One region of the Paenibacillus sp. HWE-109 genome, then DNA from elsewhere that is predicted to be linked to it. Evidence: riboswitches for the same ligand, from Rfam matches in the RefSeq annotation. Region 1 holds a riboswitch; each other region holds the start of a gene.
The links. Region 1 has a riboswitch for ZMP and ZTP ahead of LOZ80_RS16520 (DJ-1/PfpI family protein). Riboswitches for the same ligand answer to the same signal wherever they lie in the genome.
Positions count from the first base shown of each region.

Region 2: it holds a riboswitch for ZMP and ZTP, as region 1 does, so the genes downstream of both, LOZ80_RS11680 (phosphoribosylaminoimidazolecarboxamide formyltransferase) here and LOZ80_RS16520 (DJ-1/PfpI family protein) in region 1, are expected to answer to the same signal.
Region 3: it holds a riboswitch for ZMP and ZTP, as region 1 does, so the genes downstream of both, LOZ80_RS21230 (bifunctional 5,10-methylenetetrahydrofolate dehydrogenase/5,10-methenyltetrahydrofolate cyclohydrolase) here and LOZ80_RS16520 (DJ-1/PfpI family protein) in region 1, are expected to answer to the same signal.
Region 4: it holds a riboswitch for ZMP and ZTP, as region 1 does, so the genes downstream of both, rpiB (ribose 5-phosphate isomerase B) here and LOZ80_RS16520 (DJ-1/PfpI family protein) in region 1, are expected to answer to the same signal.

Region 1 is NZ_CP091881.1:3,873,336-3,876,542, forward strand. It holds gene LOZ80_RS16510 (sugar phosphate isomerase/epimerase family protein) at 1-546, shown strand, start outside; gene LOZ80_RS16515 (GlcG/HbpS family heme-binding protein) at 614-1,087, opposite strand; ZMP/ZTP riboswitch at 1,238-1,316, shown strand; gene LOZ80_RS16520 (DJ-1/PfpI family protein) at 1,378-1,977, shown strand; gene LOZ80_RS16525 (ABC transporter ATP-binding protein) at 2,542-3,207, opposite strand, start outside.
Region 2 is NZ_CP091881.1:2,882,275-2,885,481, forward strand. It holds gene LOZ80_RS11670 (DMT family transporter) at 1-255, shown strand, start outside; gene LOZ80_RS11675 (class I SAM-dependent methyltransferase) at 340-1,002, opposite strand; ZMP/ZTP riboswitch at 1,220-1,299, shown strand; gene LOZ80_RS11680 (phosphoribosylaminoimidazolecarboxamide formyltransferase) at 1,350-2,516, shown strand; gene LOZ80_RS11685 (TetR/AcrR family transcriptional regulator) at 2,614-3,207, shown strand, end outside.
Region 3 is NZ_CP091881.1:4,990,463-4,993,669, reverse strand. It holds gene LOZ80_RS21240 (DUF2524 domain-containing protein) at 1-22, opposite strand, end outside; gene LOZ80_RS21235 (hypothetical protein) at 278-457, opposite strand; gene LOZ80_RS21230 (bifunctional 5,10-methylenetetrahydrofolate dehydrogenase/5,10-methenyltetrahydrofolate cyclohydrolase) at 589-1,434, opposite strand; ZMP/ZTP riboswitch at 1,495-1,574, opposite strand; gene LOZ80_RS21225 (FAD-dependent oxidoreductase) at 1,639-3,207, opposite strand, start outside.
Region 4 is NZ_CP091881.1:7,384,606-7,387,812, forward strand. It holds gene LOZ80_RS31695 (manganese efflux pump MntP) at 1-431, shown strand, start outside; gene LOZ80_RS31700 (low molecular weight protein arginine phosphatase) at 472-1,044, shown strand; ZMP/ZTP riboswitch at 1,103-1,183, shown strand; gene rpiB (ribose 5-phosphate isomerase B) at 1,286-1,744, shown strand; gene LOZ80_RS31710 (TIGR01440 family protein) at 1,759-2,364, shown strand; gene glyA (serine hydroxymethyltransferase) at 2,425-3,207, shown strand, end outside.

The DNA.
Region 1 (3,207 bases):
CGATTTGCCCGAGATTTCGGGACTTCCATCGTCGCAACAGAAACCGCTGAATTAACGACTTATCTCGCTCACGATGCTGAGCGTTATGAAGATATTGGCTGGACGACACTTAAACAAACCGTCGAGGAACTAGCAGAGGAAGCGGAACGCTGGGGTGTTTTCATCGGTTTGGAGCCTGTTGCCACACATACACTGTCCAGCAGTGCAAAAATGGCACGGATTCTGGAAGAAGTTCCCTCCAGCAATCTGGGCGTCGTCTTTGATCCGGTCAACTTGCTCCCGATCGCGGCAATTGAATCGCAGGAAGCATTTCTCGATCAAGCTTTTGCTGCCTTCGGAGACCGGATCGTTCTTGCTCATTTGAAGGATGTTAACGTGCAAAGTGATACACTCGAGGCCGTGCGCTCAGGGCATGGTATTTTCCAAACAAAATCCTTTCTGGACAAGCTTCATCAAGCCAAGCCAGGCGTTGATATTTCGTTAGAGATGGTCTCCGATGATAATTTGGATGCCACCATTCAATATGTAAGAGGTCTACTGGGATAAAAATCAGGGCTGCCTTTAAGTAGTTATATCTACTTGAAAGCAGCCCCTTTGGGGCTCGTTAAATCGCTTACTTTTTGATATCCGGCTCCGTTAGAACCGTATAAGAATTCCCCAAATGACGCTGCAGCGCCTTCAGTGCAGCAACACCAACAGCAATATCATCTTCCCCGGCCCCTCCGCTGACACCGACACCCCCGATGACAGTTCCATTAACCACAATAGGAATGCCGCCAACGAAAATAGCAAACTTGCCCGGCATCATCGCATGTATGCCAAAAGCTTCCCCATGTATCGTCGCCGGCCCCCCAGGCTGCGTGAATAAATGCGTCGAACGCCTGTGACCGCTGGCGGTGAAGGCTTTGGCAATCGCCATGTCCGGACTCGTATTCCGAGCGCCATTCATTCGTTCCAACGCAATCAAGTACCCGCCATCATCGACAATGCAGATCGTCTCCGCTGTGCCGGCCGCTCTTGCTGCTTCAATACCCGCTTCTATCATGACCTTCGCTTCTTCTAATTCCAATTTTAATACGGATTTCATGCATGGACCCCCTCCTCCCTGTAAACTCCTATTCGCCTGAGTGCAAACTCCTCTTCCATTCATATGGGGATAACACAGGAATAAGTCTTGCTGTTCGTTCGAAAAATGAGATTGAAGTTTTAGGATAACAATTGTAAAATACTTGTAATTGAACCGATGTGTAACTGGCGTAAACATGGGGTACCATGAGGGAGCACATTGCAGACAGCCGTACGCCTGGGCAAAGTATTTGATCACAGATCAAGTGCTTTTTTTGTTTTATGGACAATAGAAAGGTCAGGTGCATCACTATGAAAATTGCCTTCGTTTTGTTTGATGGTGTAACAACGCTAGACTTCACAGGGTTCTATGAAGCAATTACTTGGCTGCGGATACTGGGGGCAAAAGCTGATGTTTCCTGGGACTTCTGTGCCATGCAAGAGGAAATAACCGATGATCGCGGGTTAACAATGAAAGCTAATCGTGTCTCTCCCGATCTTTCCGGTTATGGTTTGGTATTTGTCCCCGGTGGATTTGCAACCCGTCAACTACGATATGATGCTGACTTTATCGCATGGCTCCAAACTGCATCTGCCGCGACTTACAAAGTTTCTGTCTGCACAGGCGCATTGCTGCTTGGGGCAGCCGGTTTTCTTAAAGGCAAGAAGGCCACAACCAATCCATCAGCTTATGAATTATTAGCCCCTTACTGTGCGGAGGTTATCGAAACACGCCTTGTCAAAGACGGAAATCTCTTTACCGGAGGCGGCGTTTCGGCCTCGCTCGACTTAGGCTTGTTTGTCGTTGAATCCCTTACGGATTCCGGGTTCGTGCAGCAAGTACAAGTGAAGATGGACTATCCCTACTATCGCGCAGGGCAATATTCTGTGATATCTACAAAACTAATTTAACAGGAATTCCTCCTGCTATTTTTGTCAAAACCACTCTATTCCGCCATCTAACGGGAAAAACTCCCTCTATTTTCTGAGAATATCGCAATTCAGCGAGCATTCATCAGAAGTAGAGGGAGCTTTTCCATTTAATCCAACTTTTCAGGCGGAAATCGATAAAATAGCGGGAGCTTTTCCTGTTAGCTTAGGAGGAGAAGCAAAAAAACTGCACATCTTCCGCTACTTAGGCTTGTTTGTCGTTGAATCCCTTACGGATTCCGGGTTTGTGCAGCAAGTACAAGTGAAGATGGACTATCCTTACTATCGCGCAGGGCTATATTCTGTGATATCTACAAAACTATTAACAGGAATTCCTCCTGCTATTTTTGTCAAAACCACTCTATTCCGCCATCTAACGGGAAAAACTCCCTCTATCTTCTGAGAATATCGCAATTCAGCGAGCATTCATCAGAAGTAGAGGGAGCTTTTCCATGTAATCCAACTTTTCAGGCGGAAATCGATAAAATAGCAGGAGCTTTTCCTGTTTAGCTTAGGAGGAGGAGCAAAAAAGCTGCACATCTTCCGCTACTTCACTTGCCAACCATCAGAATCCTGCTGCAAATTCCATAGATTCGCATAAATACCATTCTGCGAGATTAGCTCGCTATGCGTGCCTCTTTGAACAAGCTGACCTTGATCCAGCACTAGAATGCTGTCTGCGTTTTGAATGGTTTTTAGGCGGTGGGCGATGATAATCAGAGTTTTATTCGCAACCAACTCATTAATGGCCTGCTGCACAGCGGATTCGTTCTCGGGATCGAGCGAGGCCGTCGCTTCGTCAAGCAGCACGATCGGGGCATCTTTCAATAATGCGCGCGCAATGGAAAGTCGCTGCTTCTCCCCGCCTGATAGCGTGGAGCCACCTTCTCCCACCGGCGTGTCATAACCTTGTGGCAATTGGGAGATGAATTCGTGGCAGCACGTACGCTTGGCTGCTTCTTCTACCTCTTCCTGAGTAGCTTCCATATTCCCGATTCGGATGTTATTGCCGATGGTATCCTGGAACAGATACACATCTTGGAATACCATCGAAATATGCTTGAAAAGTTTCTCTGGATCGGCATCACGGAGCGATTGCCCGCCAATGCTGATCGACCCCTGATCTACATCCCAGAAGCGGGCAATGAGGCGGGTTACGGTACTCTTCCCGCTGCCAGAAGGCCCCACCAAGGCTGTGATCGTTCGGGGCTC
Region 2 (3,207 bases), 990 kb from region 1:
GCAGCAATTGCGTTTATGATCGTCATTGTTTCTATATTTTCCAACCTATTGCAATCGATTGGACAGAGAAAACTGTCATCGGTTGTTGTAGCGATTGTGTTTTGTTTGGAGCCTGTTATAACAGCTGTTTTTGATTACATCCTGCTTGGCAACGTCCCTTCAACAGGCATCATCATTTGCGGATTTCTGCTGGTTCTTGCTACCATAACGGCCTCGATGAAAAAGGTGCGAGCAGAGACATCAGTAGGTGCATGAGTGACAAGAAAAAAACTGCGCTTTGCAGTTAATGGGAGCTGTTGAATCATCGTCGACGCCCCAAAAGGATCCTTCTTTCCCGGTCTATTTATAAAGATAGACAAATAAACTAATGCCCTCTTTTTTGATATGGTAGTTCTTAAATGGTGTTTCGTTTAAAAGTGATTCAAAATCTTTTATTGTGTACGCACCTTGTTTTAGGAAAGTTTTAAATGCGAATTTCACAAAATGCTTGTCAAATCCTTTCATTCCTGTCTGTTTAATCTCATTGTTAATATCTTCAGAGGTTGCCTCATGATTCATGTCGATGATTAGGGATGTTCCACCTTCTTTCAGCACTCGATGCATTTCACACAGCGCCTTTGACGGATCCTTAAAGTTCTTGAATGCAGCACTGCAAACAATAAAATCAAAAAAGTTATCTTCGGATGGTAGATTAGATGCGTTACCTTCCTTAAAATCAACGGAGACATTTGCTTCTTTTGCATTATTTTTTTCTATTTTCACAAAGTCTGCGCTTATCTCGACTCCTGTAACGTTAAACCCTTTCTTGGCGAGTTCAATCGACAAATAACCCGGCCCAGGCGCAACTTCCAAAATATGTGCATTTGTGCCGACTAAAGCTGCAACTTCATTCGCGTAATCTTGCATTTGAGTCATTCGACTTTTGCGAGAATTCTTATCGTACCACTTTGCAGTTAAGCCATAAATTCCGACATCTTTATTTTTTCGTTTGTTTTTCATCATATACATATATCTCCTTTATAGTGAAATCGATTCCTTTTGCATCTTATCGATTTCATTATATGGGATGGATTAGCGTGCCTGAACCATCCGACGGATGAAATGCAGCTCCGTCTTCAGACGGAGTCGTCTTAATTGAATAACCAAGAGAATTGGAACAACATGAGCATCCATATGCATTGTAAATAATGACTCCATTGTGTAAAATTGTCTTAAGAATTAATCTGTGTGTTACTGGCGCGAACATGGTGAACCATGAGGGAGCACGCAGAATAGCAGCCGTACGCCTGGGCAAAGTATTTGGACTAAAGTCTGAATACTTTTTTTATTTTCTGAGAGGGGTTTTTTGAATGGAAGATATTAATCTGCGGTATGGAATGAATCCACATCAAAAGAAGGCAAAGATTTATTCTGGAGAAAAACTACCTATAAAGATCTTAAATGGCGAGGCAAGTTACATTAACTTTTTAGATGCATTAAACGCTTTCCAACTAGTTCGAGAACTTAGACAAAGTATCGGTCTACCGGCAGCAGCATCCTTTAAGCATGTAAGCCCAGCTGGTGCAGCTGTATATTCTCCGTTGTGTGACTCGCTTGTTAAATCTTATTTTGTTGAAGGCTTAGAGCTATCCCCATTGGCCAGCGCTTACGCAAGAGCCAGAGGGGCGGATCGGATGTCTTCGTTTGGTGATTGTGCGGCTTTTAGTGATAAAGTTGATGTAACAGTAGCGAATTTACTCAAAAAAGAGGTCTCCGATATCATTGTTGCACCAGGATATGACGAGGATGCTCTGATACTTTTAAAAAAGAAAAAGAACGGAAATTATCTCATTTTAGAGATCGATCCTGATTATGTACCCAATCCAATCGAACAAAGATCAGTCTACGGTATTACAATGGAACAAGAAAGAAATGATGCAGCGATATCGGTAGAAATCTTCAATAACATTGTAACCAAGCAGCGAATAATTCCTGATAACTCTAAAAGGGATCTTCTCGTTGCAATGATCACCCTCAAATACACACAATCAAACTCTGTTTGTTTTGCGCTTGACGGACAAACCATTGGAATTGGTGCAGGGCAACAATCACGAATTCATTGTACGCGACTTGCAGCTGAAAAAGCTGATAATTGGTGGTTAAGACAACATCCAATCGCACAACAAATGGTTTTCCGTGCCGGAATATCCCGTACTGAAGTAAATAATGCCATTGATGGTTGGACGAATGAGGACTTTACACCTGCCGAAGAAAAGCAATGGAAACAATATTTTAATAGGGTACCTGAACGACTTGCGAAGGCAGAGAAACAAAATTGGTTAACAGGCTTAAAAGAAGTTTCATATACTTCTGACGCTTTTCTGCCTTTCCGTGATAATATTGACCGGGCTGTTCAGAGTGGAGTGAGGTACCTGGTCCAAAGCGGTAATTCGTTGCGTGATGAGCAAGTTATTGAAGCTGCAAACGAATATGGAATTGTAATGGCCTATTCGAATATCCGTTCATTTCATCATTAATTTGTCACTAATTAAAGTTGAAGTACTTGATCCTTACAGCTAAATGATGTATATTGTTTTAAATTGACATTACAGCAGGTCTAAAAAAGGAGGAGCCATGTCACCACGTACCAAAGAACAAAATGACGCGATCCGGGAGATGCGGATGGACCAAATTATGCAAGCGGCTGCGGAAGTATATTTGGAAAAAGGCATTCAATTGGAAATACGCGATGTTGCGGTAAAGGCAGAGCTCGGCTACGGAACTGTGTATCATTACTACAAAAATAAGCACATGCTGTTGGAAGATTTACTGTGGGATGCCCTGAATCGAACGGAGTCGGCAGTGAAGCCCGCTTTGACGGGGGACAGTGACAGTTTGCTTAAAGCGGAGTCGTTCTCCAGGTTGCTTCTGCGGGAGTGTATCAAGGATCCTTCCGTCTTTATTTTGTTAAAAACGGTTGCAGATAATTTCCATCACTTCCCGGGAAACCGGTTCATTAAGCTGTTTACCGATTTTCAGGAACGAATCTATTTGCCGTTTGTGGACATGATTCGTGAAGGGATCGGTTCCAAATCACCAGAGAAAACAGCTAATTTGATATTTGGCTCGCTCGTTGGCTGCGCAGCATTGAACATCCACCACAATATGCGGAACGAGATGGATGTGGAAGGGTTCGTCGACATGATTTTTTTGGGCATACAATCAAAG
Region 3 (3,207 bases), 1.1 Mb from region 1:
TACTTTCTAGCTGATCTAGCATGGGTTGACCTCCTCATTGTGTGCTTATTTATGACCTTTTCCGCTTTTCTGATCCTGTGTGCGTGTTGTAGTGTTTTTGCTGCCTTGTCCTTGCTGTTTATGACCTTCAGACATTGTATTTCACCTCTTGATGTACGTTTTGGGAGTGCGAGATTATTATGAGCATTCGAAGGAATTTGATACGATAAAAAAATAAAAGCCCTGCCAGACGATAGACATCGTCAGTCAGGGCGATAAGCCGAATAGATCTATACAATTAATGGTTGGGAGTGAGCAGCTTGTCTTCCAATGTTTGTTTTAGCTTCTTGATGGCATCTGTTTCTAGCTTGTGGTTCTGACTAAATTTGGCTCCAGTTAAAGCAAGCGCTTCCTTAACAGTCATCTCTACGCGAATAACTTCTTCACCTTGCGAGATTTGAATGGATTTTTGGCCCATTTTCATCACTCCTATGTCAACTTTTTGAAGTGAAAACCTTGATTTGTCGCACTTTTAATATAACACACCATGTTAGGTTAAACAAGGGTTATTAAGACCTATTTTAAAAAGAAAATAATGTCGCACGATGGTTACTGGCCTACCTTTTCGGCCGCATCCACGGTGTGCTTGAGCAGCATGGCTATGGTTACCGGACCTACGCCGCCTGGAACAGGTGTAATCGCACTCGACTTCGTGAGACAAGCCTCATAATCGACATCGCCGATATTCCCTGCATTGTATCCGGCATCAATCACAATGGCGCCTTCTTTGATCCAAGATCCTTGAACAAAGGCTGGTTTGCCTACTGCAGCAACGAGAATATCTGCTAATCCAACGATATGATCGAGACCGACTGTCCTGGAATGACAGATGGTGACCGTTGCGTTTCGGTTCAAAAGCATTAGGGAAACAGGCTTGCCAAGAATTGGGCTGCGGCCAATAACGACGGCATGCTTGCCTTCGATAGGGATTTGATAATCTTCCAATATGGCTAGGATCGCCGCAGGGGTACAGGAAGGAAAGCTGGCTTCGCCAAAAGCATTTTGCGCAAAGCCCAGCATCGTAACGCCATCCACATCTTTATGAATACTAATGGCTTCAAAGGCGGCTCTTTCGTCAATTTGAGGCGGAACCGGATGCTGCAAGAGAATGCCATGAACGTAGGAATCTTGGTTCATTTCATGGATGACAGCAATAAGTTCTTCCGTTGTCGTCGTTTGCGCGAGATGAATGCGTCTGGATTGAATCCCCAAACGACGGCAGGCATTGCCTTTCATGCGCACATAGGTTTCCGAAGACGGATCATCACCAACCAGGATGGTAACCAGACAGGGCTGGATGCCTTTTGCCGCTAATTGGCTGACTCTAATGGCTAAATCTTGTTGGATCTGACGGGCAACGCGGGTACCGTCCAATAACAATTTGTCAGAATTCATCTTGCCACAACCCTTCGAATGGATGATAAAAACACAAAGAGGCAAGGGGATAACTCCCCTTACCTCTGCCCAGGCGTACGGCATATGCATCAATGTGCTTCCCCATGGATATCCATGTTCCGCCAGTTACACATTAACTTTCAATTATATTTATCATAATCGTCTGCCCTGTAAAACGCAAGCTTAGCATCTAGAGCATCCAGATTAACTGTAGCAGCGAATTTCCACGATCTCAGCTCGCTCAGAGCCATTCGTAGCCTCAATAAGAACACGGATTCGATCCGTTGTCACAGGGGCTGTCAGCGCATGAACATGATGCCGAGTGTGATTGTTAGTTCCTTCTGCTACGGTCGTCCACTCGCCACTCTTGAAGGCTTGCAATTTATAAGATTTGACCAGTTCCGGAATGATTTCAAATTCTGTTCGATGATGATGCAAGTTAATTAAATCCTCATTGACATCATCATTGAATGTGAGATGCACGCTCTGGATATGGACAGCCTCTGTCCAACTCACTTCAAGCCATTCGGGCTTGGAGACTTGTAAGGAAGTTGATGACCAAGCATGAGGTCCGCCATAAGGACGCTTATAGCCATCAGAAGCTTTATCTGGTGCAAATGCCTCCGTAGGCGAGAGCAAGCGGAAGCAGATCGGGCTTCGAACGAATTGGTACTGACGCCAGTCTACCACGGGCTGGTGATGATGCATATCGCCGAAATCAGCCGACTTCTCGCTGCCGTAGGCGAATGAATGGACCCCAGTTTGCGGTTGGGCGGATTGATGAACAGAAACAGCGGGATTGCTTTTCAGAATAATAAAAGCATTCTGTGCCGTTTCCGGGTGCCACGCAAGCGGAGCCGTCACCCATTGCTGTGATCCTTGCGGGACAGCAACTTGGATGGAACTCACCAGACTAGCAGGAACGTAGTTCTGCGGCTTTCCTGTGCTCCAAAGCTCAACAGTCAGCTCAGTAGCTTCCGAAGCGTCTAAGAGCAGTTCTACGCCTTCTATGAATGGATCTACCGGCAAGAGTAAAGCGATGTGCGTATCCAATGCCAGGCTAGACGCAGATTGCTCCAGCGCAAGCTGGGTCAGCGTGCTGGATGCGCTCACGGCGGCCGCGCTGCGCACGAGATCGGCTGCATCCGCGTTCTTCAGGCCGAGCACAGCAGCGTCCTGGCGCAGCAGCGTTTGCTGCAGCTCGCCCAGGTGGCCGTCGTGCAGCTCGCGAGGCGAGATGCCCTTCGCCGCGCAAAGAGCGGCTCCCGTGCCGGCGGCTTCGCCGATGACAGCGCAGGTTGCCATGACGCGCGTAGTGCCGAAGGCCACGTGGGACGCGCTGATATTGCGTCCTGCCATCAACATATTCGTCACGTTGACGGAGTAGAGCGAGCGGAAAGGAATATGGTAGCTGCCATCCATATGCATATGTTTCGAGCCGCTCACAGTGGCATACATGCCTTGCGGCGGATGCAGGTCAATGGACCAACCGCCGAAAGCAACGCGGTCAGCGAACAGTTCCTGGGCGATAACATCGTTCTGATTCAGCACGTAGTCCCCAACGAAACGACGATATTCCCGCTTGCCTGGCAAGGAACCGATCCATTCGAGCGTGAGATTGTCGCTGTCGAATTGACCGGAATTTTTGATGTAATTCCATATCCCGTAAATAACGGAGGACAATTCGTCGCGAATGCGTTCATTATCATGAACAGTATCCAGTTCACCGCCCCATTCAATCCACCAATACGAACAGCCATTATCCCCGCTGCG
Region 4 (3,207 bases), 3.5 Mb from region 1:
AAATTAGCCTCGTGATTGGACTATTTCACATTATTATGCCTCTTATGGGGATGTTCATGGGACAATATGTCTCGTTGCTCCTTGGTAATGTAGCTACTGCGGCAGGGGGATGCCTGCTTATTCTACTAGGCTCACATATGGTGTATAGTTCGATTCGCGGAGAAGAAGCGACCGCCTTTGATCATAGAACGTTATGGGGGTTAATGATTTTCTCGCTTAGCGTCAGTATAGATTCGTTCTCCGTTGGGGTATCGCTGGGCATGTTTGCTACAGATATTGTACTGACAGTACTTATTTTCGGTCTTTTTGGCGGACTGCTATCGATTGCAGGCTTACTGGTTGGCAGACGGGTGAGCGGCTGGGTCGGTGAGTATGGCGAAGCTTTCGGCGGGCTGATTTTATTGGCGTTTGGGATCAAGTTTTTGCTATGATACAATGAAGATATAGAAGCTTTAAGGGAGGGATTTCAAGTTGCGAATTCTATTTGTATGTACAGGAAATACGTGCCGCAGTCCATTAGCAGAAGGTTTGCTGCGTATTCGGGTGCACCAAGAAGGGCTTGCGGCGGAGGTTCGTTCAGCAGGGGTATCGGCCATATCCGGCGGTCCTATTTCTCGGAACAGCGCATCGCTTCTGCAGGAAGCGGGCTTCAAGGATTCGCTGTCATCGCTAGCGATTCAGGAGTCGGAAGTACAGTGGGCCGACCTTATTTTAACCATGACCATGGGGCACAAAAGGACCGTCATTCAGCGGTTTCCTGATGCGATGGAGAAGACGTTTACGCTCAAAGAGTATGTGGAAGACGATACTCGTGTTCGGCAAGCGATTGAAGAGAGAGAGCGCCTCGTGACCGAGGTTCAGCTCAAGCAGGCTCTTTCGCAAGCCGTTTCTGTGGAGGAAAGAAGTCGGATCTACCAGCTCGAGCAGGAAATCCCTGACTATGACATATCCGATCCGTTCGGCGGACCTCTGGAGGTTTATCGGCAAACGGCGGAAGAGATCAGCAGCAGCTTGGATAAATTGGTTAAGAAAATCCGCACGTAGGAAATACGGATACATCTTTACACCTAAGCCGGAATGCGGTAAAATAGACCTATCAATCAAGACTCAATGTAACTGGCGACGAGTGGGAGCAACCACAATGGAGCATTGAGCTATACGGCCGGTCGCCTGGGCAAAAGAGCAACGCGCTTATTCTAGCGTGTCCGCTCTTTTTTTCGTTTTTAGCGCGCTTTGGGATATAATAGGATGGTCGAATTCGAAGAAGATGAGGAGCGTTCTATTCATGAAAATTGCCTTAGGTGCGGATCATGCAGGCTATCGTTTGAAAGATGTAATCATTCCTTTTATTGAATCATTAGGCCATCAGGTTATTGATTATGGCTGCAGCTGTGCAGATTCGGTGGATTATCCCGACTATGCGCTTCAAGTTTGTGAGCAAGTCGTTTCCGGCGGTGCTGATAAAGGAATTCTCATTTGCGGGACGGGCATCGGGATGTCGATTGCCGCGAATAAGGTGCCGGGTATCCGTTGTGCGCTTGTCCATGATCTATTTTCGGCGAAAGCAACGCGTGAGCATAATGACACGAATGTGCTTGCGTTAGGGGAACGCGTTATCGGCCCCGGCGTAGCCGAGGAAATCGTGAAAATCTGGTTGGAAACCGAGTTTTCCCAAGGTGTTCGCCACCAGAACCGCATTAATAAAGTGCAAAGCATCGAAGATCGCTTCACGGTTCAAGCGTAGGAGCGGGCGCCATCATGACAGATTCCATACTTCACCATGTTGCTGAAGGTTTGGAAACGAATCTTCGAGAGTTGATCCAAGTAGGCAGCCTGCGGCCAGGTCATATTCTGGTCATCGGTACGAGCACGAGTGAAATCCTCGGGCATCGGATTGGCACGTCGGGTACGCTGGATGCGGCGAAGCCGATTTATGACACGGTGCAGCGCATTAGCCGCGAATTCGGGCTGCATGTTGCTTTTCAATGCTGCGAACATCTGAATCGTGCTCTCGTTATTGAAGAAGAGCTGTTGCTGCTAACGCCGCAGCTTGAGCCTGTATCCGTGATCCCGGTTCCCAAAGCCGGTGGCTCCATGGCCTCTTATGCCTATCGCCACTTCGCGAAGCCCGTGGTTGTGGAGACGATTCAGGCCCATGCGGGTATCGATATTGGCAGTACCCTGATTGGGATGCATCTGCGTCGTGTCGCTGTTCCTGCAAGGCCGCCAGTGCGAAACCTTGGTCATGCTTATGTGACAATGGCGTTCACACGGCCCAAATTGATTGGCGGTATCCGAGCTGTTTATTCGGCAGATACAGCTGAGCAGCTATACCAGACAGCCGCACCAGATGCGGATTGTTAACTTATTCCCTCGGTGAATGATGATTAAACAGATATGACTATTTTCTAGGAGGAATTTCCCATGACAAGTTTTCTGAACAAACAAGATCCGAAAATCGTAGAAGCAATGAACCTTGAGCTTGGCCGTCAACGCGACAAAATCGAGCTGATCGCTTCTGAGAACATCGTAAGCCAAGCTGTTCTTGAAGCAATGGGTACTGTACTTACGAACAAATATGCAGAAGGCTACCCAGGCAAAAGATACTATGGCGGCTGTGAGTACGTAGACATCGTGGAAGATATCGCTCGCGACCGTGCGAAAGAGCTTTTCGGTGCTGAACACGCGAACGTTCAACCGCACTCCGGCGCACAAGCGAACATGGCTGTTTACTTGGCAGCTCTGAACCCTGGCGACACGGTGCTTGGTATGAACCTTGCACATGGCGGTCACTTGACGCATGGCAGCCCGGTGAATGCTTCCGGTATTCTTTACAACTTCGTCGCTTACGGCGTAAGCGAAAAAGATTTCCGCATCGACTACGACGATGTTCGCAAAGCGGCATTCAAACATAAGCCTCGCATGCTTGTAGCTGGCGCAAGTGCTTACCCGCGTACGATTGATTTCGAAGCTTTGGCATCCATCGCTAACGATGTAGGCGCATTGTTCTTCGTCGATATGGCGCATATCGCAGGTCTGGTTGCTGCTGGTTTGCACCCGAACCCAGTGCCGCACGCGCATTTCGTTACAACAACAACGCACAAAACGCTTCGCGGACCACGTGGTGGTATGATTTTGACGCGCAAAGCTTGGGCTGCAGCGATTGATAAAGCGGTATTCCCTGGTTCCCAAGGCGGTCCTTTGATG